Regions from separate parts of the Mesorhizobium sp. RCC_202 genome, predicted to be linked through region 3. Evidence: riboswitches for the same ligand, from Rfam matches in the RefSeq annotation. Region 3 holds a riboswitch; each other region holds the start of a gene.

Region 1 (4,206 bases), on a different contig from region 3:
GTCGACGGCGGGAGCCGGCTGGTTGGCGCCGCTGTTGCCGTAGTTGTCGCTGCCAGCAAAAGCCGAACCCGAAACGGCCAGAACGGCCACCGTGGCGAGAATGATCTTCTTCATTTTAGTAACTCCTGAATTCCTTGATTGGACCGAGACGGCGGGCAGACCCGCCGCCAGCCCAGATTCGGCTGTTAGTTGTTGCCGAAGAGATTGTGATCAGCGCCCGTGATGACGGGCTTCTGAGCAGCCGGCTCGGACTTGACCGAGGCCGTGTAAGACGAGTCGACCGCGACGGCCGGCTGGTTGGCGCCGTTGGAACCGTAGTTATCGCTGCCGGCGAAAGCGCTGCCGGAAACGGCCAAAAGGGCGGCGGCGGCGAGAATGATCTTGTTCATTTTAGTGCTCCTAAATTTTCTGATCCGACCGAGGCGGCGGGCAACCCGCCGCCGGTTCAAAGTCGGCTGTTAGTTGTTGCCGAAAAGGTTGTGGTCGGCGCCCGTCTTGACGGGTACCTGCGTGGCCGGCACGGCGTTACGAACCGATGCGGTGTAGGACGAGTCAACCGAAACGGCCGGCGGATTGGCAGCCTGCGAACCGTAGTTGTCGCTACCAGCGAAGGCGCTGCCGGAAATTGCCAGAAGGGCGGCGGCAGTGAGAACAATCTTTTTCATTTTTGCTACTCCAGTATCTTTATTCAGTCCGTCTAGCGGCGTGTCTTGGGAATGAAATCGCGTCGTTCGGACAGCCCCGATGTGGGTGACCCGATTGCCGGATTCCAATCACGAAGTTTTTCCATCTGGACCAAGAATCTACGTCTTGTAATTTTCCTAAGCATGCCCAACATCACATCTTTATGTAATTAATCCAATAGGTTACACGGATCACTCATTTAGCTCACCAAGTGTGTCAGGGTGCCAACGTTCACCCCGTCCTGCACGCACCGTCAACAGAAACGAACCGTTCGGTTCGATTTTAGAACCTCCTAATAGTCACTTTTCGATACTATTAACCACTTTGAAGCCGGTTACCGATCGGCGCGACGTCATTTCAGAGCGGCGATTCGCTTGCCTGATCGCTGAACCGAATATCGGCACGACAAGCCGGTAGCCGTGTCGCGCCGCATGGATGCGATGTCGTTTTCATACCGGCGGGACCATGGCGTGTCGTGGTTAGATGATCTCATCTCAGGTGCCCTTCGTCGTGACGGAGCGGAGAATTGGGAAGCCGGTCGAATTCCGGCGCTGCCCCCGCAACGGTGGTGGAGTGAAATCGCAACGGGAGACCACTGGGCCATTGGCCTGGGAAGGTGTCGCGATCGCCCGCAAGGGCAACTCCAGAGCCCGGAAACCAGCCCGAGACATTTGAACTCGACTGATCGCGGTGGGCGATCAAGAGGCGGATGGCGCGTGCCGGTTTTTTTGCCGGCGGTCGCCCTTCTTCTCCATCTCCACCAGTTCAGTCCTTGATGATGAGGACAGGACATGGATGCGCGCAATGACATGCTGAGGCTCCTGCAGGGCCGCAAGCCCGGCTATTCGCTGGAACAGCCTTTCTACACCGACACCGACTTCTTCAAGCTCGACATGGAGCTGATCTGGTACCGCGACTGGCTGTTCATCGGCCATGATTGCGAGCTGCCGAAGCCGGGCAGCTTCATCACCGCGCAGATCGGCGATTATCCGATCGTGCTGGTGCGCGACCAGAAGGGCAACATCAACGCCTTCCACAATTCCTGCCGCCATCGCGGCAGCCGCGTCTGCAACACCGACAAAGGCACGGCGGCGAAGCTGGTATGCCCCTATCATCAGTGGACCTATGAACTCGACGGGCGTTTGCTGTTCGCCCGCCAGATGGCGGACGGCTTCGACAAGAGCCAGTTCGCATTGAAGCCGATCGCCTGCGAAAGTGTGGCCGGCTACATTTTTATCTGCCTGGCAAAGGAACCGGCCGACTTCGTCCCGACGCGCGCCATGATCGAGCCATACCTTGCGCCGCATCGCCTTGCCGAGACCAAGATCGCCTTCGAGAGCACGATCATCGAGAAAGGCAACTGGAAGCTGGTCTGGGAAAACAACCGCGAGTGCTATCACTGCGCCGGCAACCATCCCGAACTGTGCAAGACTTTCCCGGAAGCCCCGACGGTGACCGGCGTCAACGGCGCCGAGAGCGATCCGGAAATGGTCGCCCACTGGGCGAAATGCGAGGCGGCAGGACTGCCGAGCAAATTCCGCATCGACCCGGCCGGCCAGTATCGCGCCACCCGCGCGCCGCTGCTGCGCGACGCCGTGAGCTACACCATGACGGGAAAACGCGCCGTCCGGAAGAACCTATCGCTCGATGTCAATGCAGACCGCATCGGCACGCTGATGCACTACCACTACCCGACGACCTGGAACCACATCCTCATCGATCATGCGGTGACCTTCCGCGTGCTGCCGATCAGCGCCACCGAAACGGCGGTGACAACGAAATGGCTGGTGCACAAGGACGCGGTCGAAGGCGTCGACTACGACCTTGCCGAACTCACCCATGTATGGACCGAAACCAACGATCAGGACCGCCGCATCGTCGAGGAGAATGCTTTCGGCATCCTGTCGCCGGCCTATGAGCCGGGTCCGTATTCGGAGCTGCATGAGGGCGGCGTGATCCAGTTTGTCGACTGGTATGCGCGTTTCATCGGGCCGCGGCTTGCTGAAGACGGCCGGCCGGCGCTGCGCAGCGTCGCCTGAGGGCCGAGAGGATGAACGCCATGACCGAACTTGGCCTCTACCGCCATCTCGACGAGATGACGCCCTGGAACGACCGGCTGCAGATGCTGGAGGTGATCGGCGTCAGCGACGAGGCGTCCGACGTAAAAACCTTCACTTTCCGTTCCGACAACCAGACATGGTTCCGCTACAAGCCCGGCCAGTTCATCACGCTGGAATTGCCAGTGGCCGACGGGCCGCTGATGCGCACCTACACGCTGTCGTCGTCACCGTCGCGGCCGTTCTCGATCGCGGTGACAGTGAAGGCGCAAACGGGGAGCATCGGCACGCGCTGGATGTTCGACAATCTGAAACCCGGCGCGCGGGTAAAGGCCTACGGACCGGCGGGCGATTTCTCCCTGCACAGTCATCCGGCCGCGAAATATCTGCTCATTTCGGCCGGATCCGGCATCACGCCGATGATGTCGATGCTGCGCTGGCTGAATGACTGTGCGCCATGGACCGATGTCGGCTTCGTCAATTGCGCGCGGCGGCCAGAAGAGATCATCTTCCGCAAGGAGCTCGAGCTACTCGGCACCCGCATGCCCGGCCTGTCGCTCGGGTTCATGATCGAGGAACGGTCGAGCCGCGAGGGCTGGTTCGGCCATATGGGACGCATCGACGCTATCAGGCTGCCGCTGCTTGCCCCCGATTTCCGCGAGCGGGAAGTCTTCTGCTGTGGCCCCGATCCGTTCATGCGTGCGGTGCGCCAGATGCTGGAAGCCTCGGGTTTCGATATGAGCCGCTTCCACCAGGAGAGTTTCGCGGCGCCGGTCGTCGAGGAAATCCCGCCGCCATTCGCGTCACCGGATGGCGAAAGCGCGCCGGTCGAGGCGGTGACGCCCGTCCGCTTCGCGCTGTCGGGCGTCGATGCCGAATGCGTTGCCGGCCAGACCGTACTGCAGACGGCGCGCGCCTCGGGTGTGCGCATACCGGCGGCTTGCGAGTTCGGCCTTTGCGGCACCTGCAAGGTGAAGAAGGTGTCGGGCGATGTCGAGATGAGCCACAATGGCGGCATCCTCGACCACGAGATCGATGACGGCTTCATCCTCGCCTGCTGCTCGAAGCCATTGTCGGCGCTGGAGATCGAGGCCTGACGCGTACCAAACCAGGAACTTGATCCCGCAGATCGTCAGCAACACGTGAATGGCTATCACCTTGCCAGTGGACGCCCGAAAGTTTACAGGCGTTATCGAGGGATAGGCGGCAACCAGCGCGTCCGGGCTGGGTTTGCGGAGCGGGGTCAGGACATGCATCGTTTTGATGTCTATGCGGTTGCGAGCAAGGATATCGTCTTCGAATCCTTCGATGGCGAAGCTGTCGTGCTCGATCTTTCCAACGGAAAATATTTCGGCTTTTCCGACTCCGGCAGCGCGGTCTGGCAGGCATTGTCCTCGGGGGTCGGCACACAGGCCCTGGTCGGATCGGTCGCCGGCTCGGCGACGATCGACCCGGCGGCGCTCGA
Region 2 (4,206 bases), on a different contig from region 3:
GGGCGCCGCATTCGGACGAGACGACGATCTCCTCGCCCGGCTTGAACACCAGAAGCCGCTCGGCCGGGAAGCGGTCGCCGGCGATCGAGACCTCGCCTTCGAGCGTATAGATGGCGCGCTCCTCGGCATCCGCCGGGATTTTCACGCTGGCGCCGCCCGCCAGCATGAGATCGGCATAGAGCGTGTCCGATGCGGTCGCGACCGGTGAGCGCAGACCGGAGAATTCGCCGATCACCACGCGACCGCTGACGCCTTCGGCGTCGATTTCCGGCAAGCGGATCGCCGCGGTGTTCTCGAACAGCGGAGCAACCTCTTCCTTGCCGTCGGGCAGCGCCAGCCAGGTCTGCAGGCCGGAGATCGACATCGGCGCCCCGCGCAACTCGTCAGGCGTACGCTCGGAATGCACGATGCCACGCCCCGCGGTCATCAAATTCACGTCGCCCGGCGCGATCACCATTTCGGTGCCGAGCGAATCGCTATGCCTGATCTTGCCGTCGAACAGATAGGTGACGGTGGACAGCCCGATGTGCGGATGCGGGCGCACATCCAGCGCCTGGCCGGCGCGCAGGATGGCCGGACCCATGCGGTCGAAGAAGATGAACGGCCCGACCAGCCGGCGTCTTGCCGTCGGCAATGCGCGGCGCACCTCGAAGCCGCCAATGTCCTTGGCGTTGGGGATGACCATCAATTCGATCTGATCGCAGGCGAAGGCATCGCCGGGCTCGGGATCGTTTCCAGGAAAGAAGCTCATATCGACCTCTCAGGCGAAGCGCAGCGCCGACCTGGCTTTCGCCTTGGCCGCCTCTTCCTCGCGGTTGCGTGGTTCCTGGTTGGTCTCGAGCGAATCGAGCAATTCGCGAGCAACGGCCGCGATCGCCTCGACGGCATGATGGAAGGCGTGCTCGTTGCGTTTTGAGGGTTTGGTCGATCCGCTCAGCTTGCGCACGAACTGCAGTGCGGCGTCATGCACTTCGTCATTGGTCGCCGGCGGTTCGAAATTGGCCAGGGTCTTGATGTTGCGGCACATAGCTTGAACTCCTTACCTGCTTTCTCTGCCCGACCTGCTTCATTTACTCGGCGTCGAGCGGCTCCGTCCCCACCGGCTTGCCGTCGCGCGACAGCCTGATCTTCTCGACCTTGTCCTCGGCGGCCTTCAGCAACCGGTCGCAATGGGCCTTCAGCGCTTCACCGCGCTCATAGATCTTGATCGACTGGTCGAGCGGAACGTCGCCGCGCTCCAGATCATCGACGATCTTCTCCAGCGCGTCGAGCGCCTGTTCGAAGCTCATCGCCTTGACGTCCTCATTGCCTTCGACAGCCATACTTTATCCCTTCATCAGCCGCCCGACATGGGCAGCGACTGAAAATGCCAGTCCTTGCAGATCGTAGCCGCCTTCGAGCAGGCTGACGAGCCGGTTGCCGCTGTGGCGGCCGGCGCGTTCCATCAACTGGCCGGTCGCCCAGTCGAAATCGTCCTCTGTCAGGTTGATCTCGGCCAGCGGGTCACGATGGTGCGCATCGAAACCGGCGGAAATGATGATCAGATCCGGCGCAAAGGCGTCGATCGAGGGCAGCACGCGCGACAGGAAGGCGTCGCGGAACAAATCGCTGCCGGTGCGCGGCGCCAGCGGCGCGTTGACGATGTTGCCGGCGCCGGTCTCGCTCCTGGCGCCGGTGCCCGGATAAAGCGGCATCTGATGCGTCGAGCAATAGAGCACCGACGGATCGTCCCAGAAGATGTCCTGCGTGCCGTTGCCGTGGTGGACGTCCCAGTCGACGATGGCGACGCGCTCGGCCTGATGCTTCTTCTGCGCATAGCGCGCGGCGATGGCCGCCGTGTTGAACAGGCAAAAGCCCATCGCCGTGGCCTTTTCGGCATGGTGTCCAGGCGGGCGGGCGGCAACGAAGACGTTTGCCGCGCGGCCCTCGAAGACATCGTCGACAGCCGCGTTGGCGGCGCCGATCGCCGTCACCGCGGCCTGCCAGCTCTTCGGGCTGGCGCTGGTATCGGCGTCGATCGGGGCGATGCCGCTCTCGGGGATCGCGGCGCGGACACGCTCAACGTGATCCTCGGGATGCGCGTAAAGGATCGTCGCCTCGTCGCCTTCCGGCGCCTCGACGCGGTCGAGCGCCGAAAACGCCTCGTCGTCCAGCACGCGCTCGATGGCGCGCAGACGGTCGGGACGCTCGGGGTGGCCGGGCGGCGTGATGTGTTCGAGAAAGATCGGATGCGTGTAGAGACGTGTAGCCATGGCCTCTAATCTAGGGGCCCAAGGCCGCGATGGCCATGTTTGAATGCCGAATGGCTGGGGACAATCGCGCCTTGCCGTGTCGCTGACGGCATTGGCGCGGCGCTTGGTTCACGCTAAGGTCGCATCGCTGCCTGGTGCCCGCGACGCGGGAGAATCGGGAACACGGTTTCATTCCGTGGCGTGCCCAACGCTGTGAGGGGGACCGCGCCGGCAAACGCCACTGTCGTTGACGGGAAGGCGCCGGACGCGGGTCGATCCCGAGCCAGAAGACCGGCCTGGCAGACATGGTCACCCGCTTGGTCAGGCGGGGGCTGCTTATCGCAGGGGAAAAGCGATGCAAGCACTTGCGCCCGCCATCGGCGGCGATGACTTTGACCAATTGGCGCGCGACGCTGTCTACCGGGCGATGTTCACCAGGCGTGACGTGCGCAGCCATTTCGTTAGCGACGATCTCGACGATGGCGTGCTGGCGCGGCTGCTCACCGCCGCCCACCATGCGCCATCGGTAGGCTACATGCAGCCGTGGAATTTCATCGTCATCCGCGACGCGACCAGACGGCGACAGGTGTGCGATCTTTTCCTTGCCGCGCGCGAACAGGAACTGCCGGCGATCGAGGCGGAGCGGCAGGCGCTCTACCGCAAGCTGAAACTCGAAGGCATCTGCGAGAGCGCGCTCAATCTGTGCATCACCTGCGACCGGCAGCGTTCGAAGGACTCGCCGCTCGGGCGCTGGCACAATCCGGAGATGGACCTCTACAGTACCGTCTGCGCCGTGCAGAATTTCTGGCTGGCGGCGCGCGCGGAAGGTGTCGGCGTCGGCTGGGTCAGCATCATCGAGACGGAGGCGCTGAAGCAGCTTCTGTCGATCCCCGAACATGTCACGCCGATCGCTTATCTCTGCGTCGGCCGCGTCTCGGAATTCGCGCCGAAGCCGGATCTCGAAACGCATGGCTGGGGCAAGCGCCTGGCCTTGTCGGAACTGGTGATGAGCGAGACGTTTCGCGGCGCCGGCGAGGCGCCGCTCAAATCGGCGATTGCAAGACTTGGCGGCGCTCCAAAGAGCTGATCAAGCGGCCCGGGGCGTATCCCAGCGCGAGCCGCCGCCGAAAGAGCCGAGCGCCTTGTCGCGCAATTCCCGGAATTTCGACGATGCCTCTGCCAGGTGGCGGTCCCATTCCGGATTGGGGGTCTGGCCCTCGATGGCGTCGAAATAGACCTGCATCAGCGAGGCGATTGCGAACGGCTCGATGAAAGCCGCCTTGAAGGCCCAGGCAAAGACGATGGCCAGCACGAAGGCCCAGCCGGCGAGTTGTCCCGGCATCACCCAGAGGATCGCGGCGGCCGGCGCCAGCATCAACAGGAAGATAACGAAGGACAGGCCCCACATGATCACCGCCAGCCAGACTGCGTTCTTGACCATGTGCTTGCCGTTCTGCGCGTAAAGCACGACACCTTGCCGCGCCGTCTCGAAAGGCGAGTTCGAATTGATGCGAATGTTGTAGCCGAGGATGATCTCGTCGACATAGGTCAGCGACAGACGGATGACGGTGTTGATGAAGCTGACCAGGCCGCTCAAGCCCGGAATGGGCAGGAAGGCGGCGATGCCGCCGATCAGGCCGGTGATGGCGCGGATGGCGCCCTTGACCAGCTGGTCGACGACGAAAAGGATGTTGGCCTCGGCAAAACGCTGGGTCACCACTTCCTTGGCATAGGCGATCTGGCCCTGGCCGTCGGGCACATCGTGGCCGTCGATCAGGTGGACCATGACGGCGATGTGGCCGGCCTTGAGCACATAGAGGATGTATTCTCGGATCCAGTAGACGGCGATCGAGACGATGCCGAAGCCGACAACGCCGCCCCATAGCGCAAACGACGCCGGACCGTCAGGATCGGTGGAGATGTGGCCGACGCCATAGCCGACGCTGGCGCCCGTGCCGGTCGCCATGATGTAGGC
Region 3 (4,206 bases):
ACTGTCTTTTCCGCTTTCAGCAGCATCGCATCGTGCACACTGCGGATGCCATTCTGGCGTGCGCTGGGATAGGTAACGCCACTGGCGCCCTGCTGAACGCCGCGGAAGAATTCGTCGACCGCCGCCCGCGTGGCGTCATTGAGGATACCGTCGGCCGGCGAGACGCAGAGCGCGCGCTGGATGCTTGCCACGCGAACATGGCTTAGCTTCGGCTCAAAGGACCCGATCGTATTGGTCTGCTCCACTACACGCTTGATTACGGGCTTGGCGGGCTGGCGCACTTCCTGGATGATTTCCGGCTTGCGCGGCAACGGGGAGTTGGTCCTCACGTCGATCTCGATGTTCGAGATCGAGCCGCCCTTGACCGGGGTCGCCGCCGCGTCCGCCACATGCTCGACGAGCTTCGCCTCGATCACCGGCGGCAGGCACAAAGAGAGATAGTCCTGGATCAGATGGTACGAGGCGGTCGGTGTGTCGATCTGGCTGGCCTTGGCGGCAACCGCGTCGCGATAGGCGCCCTGCAGCTTGCGCACGAAGGTCAGCGTCGTGGCGGGCGGCAGCTGGTAGAGATAGGTGCCGGCGGCGATGTCGGTGAGGTTGGAAGCGAGCCCGAAGGCCTGCGTCACGGCGACCATCGAAAGGCTCGAGGCGCCTGTCGCCGCGAGAATGGCGTTGGTGGTCTGGCTGAAAGCGCCGAGGCCGGCCTTCGTCGCTTCGCGGCGGCGATCCAGGTAGTAGAGCTCGCTGAAATACTCCATGCAGCGATCGTCGACATAGTTGAACCCAGCTTCGGTCAGGTCATAATAGGTGCCGCCGCCAGTATCGCGCGCCAGGGCATTCATGATCCGGCTGATGCGATTGCTCGACTGCTCGACGCTTGCCGCATCGATGACCGGCGGAACGCCGACATAGTGCTTTGTCGGATCGGCCATGCAGCCTTGAAGCGCGGCCATGAAAACAATGAAAAGCGAACGAATCCAAAGGAATCGCTTCACAGGCCAGCCCCCCGGCAATTATTGTATTTTTACCCTCTCAATAAGGATAACCTAACCTTAGAGGAAAACCTATAGGCATCATTGAATTGTCAACTGAGAAGTATTTCACACTTCGCGGCAATTGTTTCGTTCAGCCGGCGACGATCCCGCTCGCGCGCAAGACCCAGCGGCGGCCGTCGCTGCGTAAATCGGTGAGCGACAGCGGCTCGATGTCGATCTTCCACACCGACGACGACGGCGCGCCCAGGACATGGACGATGGCCGCGCGGATCACCACCGCATGGGTCACCGCGATGGTGTGACCGCCCTCGCCGGCCAGACGCTCGACCAGCGCGGCGCCACGTTGCGCCACGGCACTGAGCGTTTCGCCGCCATGCGGTGCCGCGTCCGGGTCGGCAAACCACGCCGCCATGCCATCGGGGTTCTCGGCCTGGACTTCCTCGAAGCTCCGGCCTGCCCAGCGGGCAAAATCCTGTTCGGCAAGCAGGGGCTCGACGCCCGCCTGGAGGCCAAGCGCTTGCGCCGTCTGCCGGGCGGCAAGCGCGGGGCTCGTCCAGACGCGGTCGGCGCGGCGAAGCGAAGCGGCCATCGTCCGGGCGCGCTCCACGGCTTGTGGCTCCAGCGCCTCGTCGTTCGGGAAACGGCCCTTGCGCATGCCGGGCGTAGCGCCGCTTGCGATCATCGTCAGGCGTGCGACCATGCGAAAAAGCCTCTGTGGATAGGCGTGGACCAGTGAAATTCGGGCTCACGAAGCCGTGCCGACAGCACATGTCGTTGACAGGCGAACGAAGTGCTGACAAGTGTTTTAGTGTGATACGAGATTGGAAGCCGGTGCGAATCCGGCACGGTCGCGCCACTGTGATCGGCGAAAGCCGAAAGTCAGGCCTTGTCTCGTAGCCATTTGTCGATCAACGGGACGCAGGATCCCAGGGGAGGTCAATATGTCCAACACCACTTTCGCACCCGGTTACGGCGCAACGCCAATTCCGGTCCGCGAACTTCTGCCCTGGGCCATCTTCGGCGGGCTGCTCTTGATGCTGGCGATCTACTTCGTCGGCGCGGAAGAAGGCGCGACATCGCTGATCCGCGGCATGTATGTGCACGAATTCGTGCATGACGGCCGCCACCTGCTCGGCTTCCCCTGCCACTAAAGCGGTTCAGCATCGCTGAAGGGGATTTGACATGGTTGGAAAACTTTTGCTGCGCGGCATGCTCGTCGGGCTTGTCGCGGGGCTGATCGCGTTTGCCTTCGCGCGCGTCTATGGCGAGCCGCAAGTCGACAAAGCCATCGCCTTCGAAGAATCGCAGGCCAAGGCCGCCAACGAGGCGCCCGAAGAAGAACTGGTCAGCCGGCCGACGCAGGCGGGCATCGGCCTTGCCACCGGCGTGCTGATCTATGGCGCGGCGCTTGGCGGGTTGTTCTCGCTGGTCTTCGCCTACGCCAACGGACGGCTGGGCTCGCTCGGCCCGCGCGGCACCTCGGCATTGCTGGCCGTGCTCGGCTTCCTCGCCGTGATCGTGGTGCCTCAGCTCAAATACCCGGCCAACCCGCCGGCGGTCGGCAACCCCGAAACGATTGCCTACCGGACGGAATTGTTCTTCATCATGATCGCGATCTCGATCGCGGCCATGGTGGCCGCGGTCGGCCTGGCGCAGCGGCTGTGGAGCCGGCTCGGCGGTTGGAACGCTTCGATCGTCGCGGCGCTCGCCTTCCTCGTCGTCTTCATGCTGGTCAAGGCGGCCCTTCCCGACATCAACGAGGTGCCGGAGAACTTCTCGGCGATCGTGCTGTGGCAGTTCCGCATCGCGTCGCTCGGCATCCAGCTCATCCTGTGGGCCGTGGTCGGACTTGTCTTCGGGGCCGTCGCCGAGCGTCAGCTTTCGGCCGGCAAGCAAGGCGGCGCCGCGCGCCGCTACGCCTGATATCCCGATGTATCGGCCGCCATGGTTTCGCGCCCTGGCGGCCGTTTTGTTTTTAACGGTCTGGCCCTCGCTTGCGGCTGTTTCGCCGGCGCAAGCCCATAGCGGTTCCTCGGCGCCGCCTCCTCCCGGCATCCAGATCCCCAGCCTGACGCATGGCCAGATGGCGGTGATCGCGCGTTATCGCAGCGACATCCTCGCGCTGGCGCGAGCGCAGACCGTGACCGACCCGACCTTCCGGCGGCTCTACAATCACGGCAATCTGCAATTCACCTATTGCCTGTGGGGCCTGATGCCGGGCAGCCTCGGCGACGAGCAGAGCCCGTTCAACGAGTGCAGCCACGCTTATCTCGCCACCGCCAAGGCGCTGCTCGCCTATATGGCGACGATGCCCGCCGCCGAGCGCGACGCCAAGGCGCTGATCTCCGACATCGACGCCGACATGGTGCGCAGCGGCGCCTCCTGGATCCTGTGCCAGTTCAGCGGCGAGAGCTTCAGCACCGGCGGGATCATCGAGCCACGCTGGAGCGACATGGTCTTCCACCTGCCGAGCCTTGCCGTGCTGATCGCCATGGGCGCAGCGCTCATCGCCACCGGGTGGTCGATTTTCGGTTCGCCCTTATCGCGCACGCGCGCGGTCTGAGCGACGGCCGGCCAGCCCAGGGCCTACCAGCGGCGCCACCGCGTCGGGAATTTCAGAGATTGCGGACGCGCGTCGGCCCGGCGCTGGTGCCGGCGACGACGGCCAGTAAGGTGCGCAGCCGCTGCACGTCGGGATGCAGCGAGCCGCAGCGGTCGATCAGCGCGACCTTGCTCAGCGCCGCCGCTTCCAGATCGGCCTCATGCGGCACCGACAGCAGCCAGTCGGCGAACACTTCTTCCGGCGGCGGCAATGGCGAAACGGCGCGCATCGTCGCCGCGTTGGCCCGGCGCATCCTGCGCGGGCGTTCCGGCCTGCCGGGCGCGAGCCCGGGTATTTCATTGTGCGAATCCATGTTCGTCCTTCTTTCGCAAGGACTGAACCTGGTGGTGATGGAGGAAAGTCACGGGCGGCACTGAGGCCGATCCGTATCCGCCTCTTGACCGCCCACCGCGATCAGTCGAGTTCAACTCTGCTCGAGGCTGGTTTCCGGGCTCCGAAGCTGTCCGTTGCGGGACCTGTCCCGACACCTTCCCAGGCTTGTCACCCAGTGGCTTGTTGTCGGAACGCAAGCTTCGCTACCGTTGCGGGGGCAGCGCCGGAATCGCACCGGCTTCCCAATTATCCCCCAGGCCGACTCAGGCCAAAGGG
Region 4 (4,206 bases), on a different contig from region 3:
CAGCGAAGCAAGTCAAACCTTGTTCAAATTACCGCCCTGGACGCCATATCGGAGGAAACTGGTCCGATCCGCTCCTGTTTGATTTCCTTCTCTTTTTACTCCACTTCTGTCTCCTGACACATCTCCCGCCATTTGCCTGCTAGCATCACCGGAATCACCGGCTAAAAATCCGGCAAACGATCAGGGCAAGGTCGCCTCGATGAAGGACAAGATTTCGCTTCCTATGGCCCGGCGCATCGCGCTCGGCGCGCAGGGTTTCACCGACCCGCGGCCCGGCGGCACACCCGATCGGCGACACCTTGCCCGCGTGCTTTCCCGCACCGGCTTGCTGCAGATCGATTCCGTCAGCGCCGTGGTGCGCGCGCACTATATGCCGCTCTATTCGCGCCTTGGCCCCTATCCGCTCGCGCTGCTCGACAACGCCGCCGTCACCCGCAAGCGCACCGTGTTCGAATACTGGGCGCATGAAGCGTCCTTCCTGCCGGTCGAGACCTGGCCGCTGATGCGCTGGCGCATGCAGCGCGCCGAACAGGGCGGCGAAATGTATCTCGGCCTCGCCAAATGGGGACGCGAGCGGACCGGGATGATCGATGAAATCTATAAGCAAGTCGCCGAACGCGGGCCGACCGCTGCTTCCGACATAGAAGGCCACAAGGGCAACGGCGGCTGGTGGGGCTGGAGCGAGGCCAAGCACGCTTTCGAATGGCTGTTCTGGGCTGGCCGCATCACCACCGCCTACCGGCGCGGCTTCGAGCGCTATTACGACTTGCCGGCGCGCGTTTTGCCGCAGGCCGTGCTCGACCTGCCTGTCCCCTCCGTCGAGGACGCGCACCGCGAATTGCTGCGCATTTCCGCCCGCGCCCACGGCATCGCCACCTATGGCGACCTGCGCGACTATTTTCGCCTGGCGCCCGGCGACACCAAGGACCGCATCGAGGAACTGGTCGAAATGGGCGAGTTGCTGCCCGTAAGCGTCGAAGGCTGGGACAGGACCGCTTATCTGCACAAGGACGCCCGTTTTCCCCGCCGCATCGAGGCGCGCGCCTTGCTTGCGCCGTTCGATCCCGTCGTTTTCGAACGGTCGCGCTCGGAGCGGCTTTTCAATTTCCGCTATCGCATCGAAATCTACACGCCTGCCGACAAGCGCCAATACGGCTATTACGTGCTGCCTTTCCTGCTCGGCGACACGATCGTCGCCCGCGTCGACCTCAAAGCCGACCGTCCAGCGGGTGTGCTGCGCGTCCATGCCGCCTATGCCGAGCCTGAAGCGCCGCCGGAGACAGCCGCCCAGCTTTTCGAGGAATTGAAGCAGATGCAGGCCTGGCTCGGCTTGGAGCACATCGAAGTGACGCCAGCGGGCGACCTCGGGCAGCCACTGGCCGACCTTTCAGCGTCGTAACCGCGCGTTGACACCGCTGCCTGCAAAAGCCTAAATCCCTCCAGACGGTCCCTTGCCCGCAACGGCAAGGGCCAAGAGGGAATGCGGTGCGGGACAAAAACCCAAATCCGCGGCTGTCCCCGCAACTGTAAGCGATGAGCCAAGGCCGAAAGCCACTGGGAATTCCCGGGAAGGCGGCCAACCAAGGCGATGATCCGCGAGCCAGGAGACCTGCCGTCTGCGACAGAACAATCCGATCGCCCGGCGGGTTTCCGGGCAAGGAGCCCGGCTTTTTGGACCACAACGGCAGTTTTTCGGCTGGCCCAGCGGATAATTCGTCCGAGGGCGACGCTTTGGCCGGCGTGACGGTCATCGTCTGCGCTTCCTGCCGCAATGAGGCCGGCTCCGATGCCCACCCCCGCGCCGGCGAATTGCTGGCCGATGACACCCGCCGCGCCGCAGCCGATGACAACATCCGCATCCGCACGGTCGAATGCCTCGGCAATTGCAAGCGGCGGCTGAGCGCGGCGATCCTGCGCGACGGCTGCTGGAGCTATGTCTTCGGCGACCTGAGCGCGACCAGCGGCGCCGACCTCGTTGCCGGCGCAAAGCTCTTCGCCACGTCGACGGATGGCCTGATCCCCTGGCGCGGCCGCCCCGATTCCCTCAAGCGCGGCCTTGTTGCCCGCATCCCTCCCCTCGACATGCTGAAGGACTGACCATGAGCGCTTCCGTTTCCCGTATTCCCTGCACCGTCGTCACCGGCTTCCTCGGCGCCGGCAAGACGACCCTGGTCCGTCATCTGCTGGAGAATGCCGGCGGCAAGCGCATCGCCATCATCGTCAACGAGTTCGGTGACATCGGCATCGACGGCGAAATCCTCAAAGGCTGCGGCATCGACACCTGCCCGGAGGAAAACATCGTCGAACTGGCCAATGGCTGCATCTGCTGCACCGTGGCCGACGATTTCGTGCCGGCGCTCGACCAGATCCTGGCGCTCACCCCCAAGGTCGACCACATCCTGATCGAGACCTCCGGCCTCGCTTTGCCGAAGCCGCTGGTCCAGGCATTCCAGTGGCCGACGGTGAAGAGCCGGGTGACCGTCGACGGCGTCATTGCCGTGGTCGATGGCCCGGCGCTCGCCGAAGGCCGCGTCGCCAGCGACATGGATGCTTTACAGGCGCAGCGCGCCCAGGACGATAGCCTCGACCACGACGACCCGGTCGAGGAAGTCTTCGAGGACCAGATCGCTTGCGCCGACCTCATCATTCTCTCGAAAAACGACCTGATGGACGCCGCCGGCTCGGCCCGCGCCAACGCCATCATTGGCGAACACTCCGCCCGCGCCGTGAAGATCGTGCCGACATCGCATGGCAAGGTCGATCCCTCGGTGCTGCTCGGTCTCGGCCTCGCCGTCGAGGACGACATCGAGAACCGCAAATCGCATCATGACGGCGCGTTCGACCACGAGCATGACGATTTCGACACCTTCATCGTCGACATCCCGTCGATCGCCAATCCGGACGAGCTGGCAAAGCGTGTCGCCACCGCCGCCGAACAGGAAAACGTGTTGCGCGTCAAAGGTTTCGTCGAAGTCGGCGGCAAGCCGATGCGGCTTTTGCTGCAGGCCGTCGGCCAGCGCGTCAACCATTACTATGACCGCGCCTGGACCGCCGAGGACGACCGCCGCTCGCGTCTCGTCGTCATCGGCCTCAAGGGGCTGAACCGCCCGGCGATCGAGGCTATACTCGCCGGCTGACGCCAACCGACCTAGGGGCGAAATGCACATACTGACCACCAGCTCCGCCTCGCTCGACGATCTCGCCGAGCCGGTCGATCTGCGGCAGACGCCGGCGGATATCTTGGCCCTGTCCTTCACCGACAGCGACCTCGCCGGCCTGGCGGTGGCATGGAAAGCCGACGCCGCCCGCTTGCCCTCGATGCGGCTCGCGGCGCTGCGCGACCTGCGCCATCCGATGTCCGTCGATCTATGGATCGACAGCGTCGCCCGCCACGCCAAGGTCATCCTTATCCGCATCCTGGGCGGCTACGACTGGTGGCGCTACGGCTGCGACCAGCTCGCGGCGGTGGCGCGCGAACGCGGCATCAAGCTCGTGCTGCTGCCCGGTGAAAGCCATGACGAGGATCAAAGGCTGATCGAGGCCTCGACGCTGCCCCGCGCCGAGCTGGACGCCTTGCTCGGCTATTTCCGCGAGGGCGGCCCGGCAAATATGAGCGCACTGATGCAGCGGCTGGCGCGCTTGGCTGGATCGGCTGCGTCGGTGGCGGGACCGGTGGCGGTGCCGAAGTCGGGATATTATGAGCCGGGGCTGGGAGTTGTCGGAAAGCCATCGGGCGTTGGCGAACTCGACGCCGACAATGTCAGCGTCTCCATTGTACCCATCCTCTTCTATCGCTCGATGCTCCTCGCCGCGGACGTCGCGCCCATCGACGCACTCGTCGAAGCGCTCCGTCAGTGCGGCCTGGCCCCAGTCCCGATCTTCGTCTCCAGCCTGAAAGACCCGACGTCGCTGGTCTTCGTCGAGGACGCCATCGCATCGCTGAAACCGGCCGTCATCATCACCGCGACCGCCTTCGCCTCAGGCGCCGAACCCGGCGTCGAAACCCTGTTCGACCGCGCCGGCGTGCCCGTCTTCCAGGTCATCGTCGCCACCACCCGCCGCGACGTCTGGGAAAACAACCAGCGCGGCCTGGCGCCGGCCGATCTCGCCATGCATGTTGTGCTGCCGGAGCTCGACGGCCGTATCCTCGCCGGTGCAATCTCCTTCAAGGGCGAGATCGAGACCGATCCGGCGCTGGCCTTCCGC

What was found. A riboswitch is a leader RNA that binds a small molecule or an ion and turns the genes downstream of it on or off. The one in region 3 is predicted to bind cobalamin.
Region 1: another riboswitch for cobalamin. It lies ahead of AB6802_RS02485 (aromatic ring-hydroxylating dioxygenase subunit alpha); the one in region 3 lies ahead of AB6802_RS07930 (CbtB domain-containing protein).
Region 2: another riboswitch for cobalamin. It lies ahead of bluB (5,6-dimethylbenzimidazole synthase); the one in region 3 lies ahead of AB6802_RS07930 (CbtB domain-containing protein).
Region 4: another riboswitch for cobalamin. It lies ahead of AB6802_RS12585 (DUF1636 family protein); the one in region 3 lies ahead of AB6802_RS07930 (CbtB domain-containing protein).

What each region holds. Positions count from the first base shown of each region.
Region 1 covers NZ_JBFUPO010000001.1:545,790-549,995, forward strand. Annotated here, with positions in the region: gene AB6802_RS02470 (DUF680 domain-containing protein) at 1-114, opposite strand, end outside; gene AB6802_RS02475 (DUF680 domain-containing protein) at 186-389, opposite strand; gene AB6802_RS02480 (DUF680 domain-containing protein) at 459-665, opposite strand; cobalamin riboswitch at 1,164-1,365, shown strand; gene AB6802_RS02485 (aromatic ring-hydroxylating dioxygenase subunit alpha) at 1,476-2,723, shown strand; gene AB6802_RS02490 (2Fe-2S iron-sulfur cluster-binding protein) at 2,744-3,838, shown strand; gene AB6802_RS02495 (PqqD family protein) at 3,992-4,206, shown strand, end outside.
Region 2 covers NZ_JBFUPO010000008.1:103,687-107,892, forward strand. Annotated here, with positions in the region: gene AB6802_RS19280 (pirin family protein) at 1-751, opposite strand, end outside; gene AB6802_RS19285 (DUF2277 domain-containing protein) at 761-1,027, opposite strand; gene AB6802_RS19290 (exodeoxyribonuclease VII small subunit) at 1,071-1,322, opposite strand; gene AB6802_RS19295 (histone deacetylase family protein) at 1,326-2,252, opposite strand; cobalamin riboswitch at 2,368-2,546, shown strand; gene bluB (5,6-dimethylbenzimidazole synthase) at 2,587-3,318, shown strand; gene AB6802_RS19305 (hypothetical protein) at 3,319-4,206, opposite strand, start outside.
Region 3 covers NZ_JBFUPO010000003.1:136,918-141,123, reverse strand. Annotated here, with positions in the region: gene AB6802_RS07940 (hypothetical protein) at 1-932, opposite strand, end outside; gene AB6802_RS07935 (histidine phosphatase family protein) at 1,126-1,695, opposite strand; adenosylcobalamin (AdoCbl) riboswitch at 1,792-1,936, shown strand; gene AB6802_RS07930 (CbtB domain-containing protein) at 1,937-2,146, shown strand; gene AB6802_RS07925 (CbtA family protein) at 2,178-2,918, shown strand; gene AB6802_RS07920 (hypothetical protein) at 2,926-3,558, shown strand; gene AB6802_RS07915 (hypothetical protein) at 3,611-3,910, opposite strand; cobalamin riboswitch at 4,018-4,206, opposite strand, start outside.
Region 4 covers NZ_JBFUPO010000004.1:506,737-510,942, reverse strand. Annotated here, with positions in the region: gene AB6802_RS12590 (winged helix-turn-helix domain-containing protein) at 200-1,399, shown strand; cobalamin riboswitch at 1,428-1,632, shown strand; gene AB6802_RS12585 (DUF1636 family protein) at 1,672-2,097, shown strand; gene cobW (cobalamin biosynthesis protein CobW) at 2,100-3,137, shown strand; gene AB6802_RS12575 (cobaltochelatase subunit CobN) at 3,160-4,206, shown strand, end outside.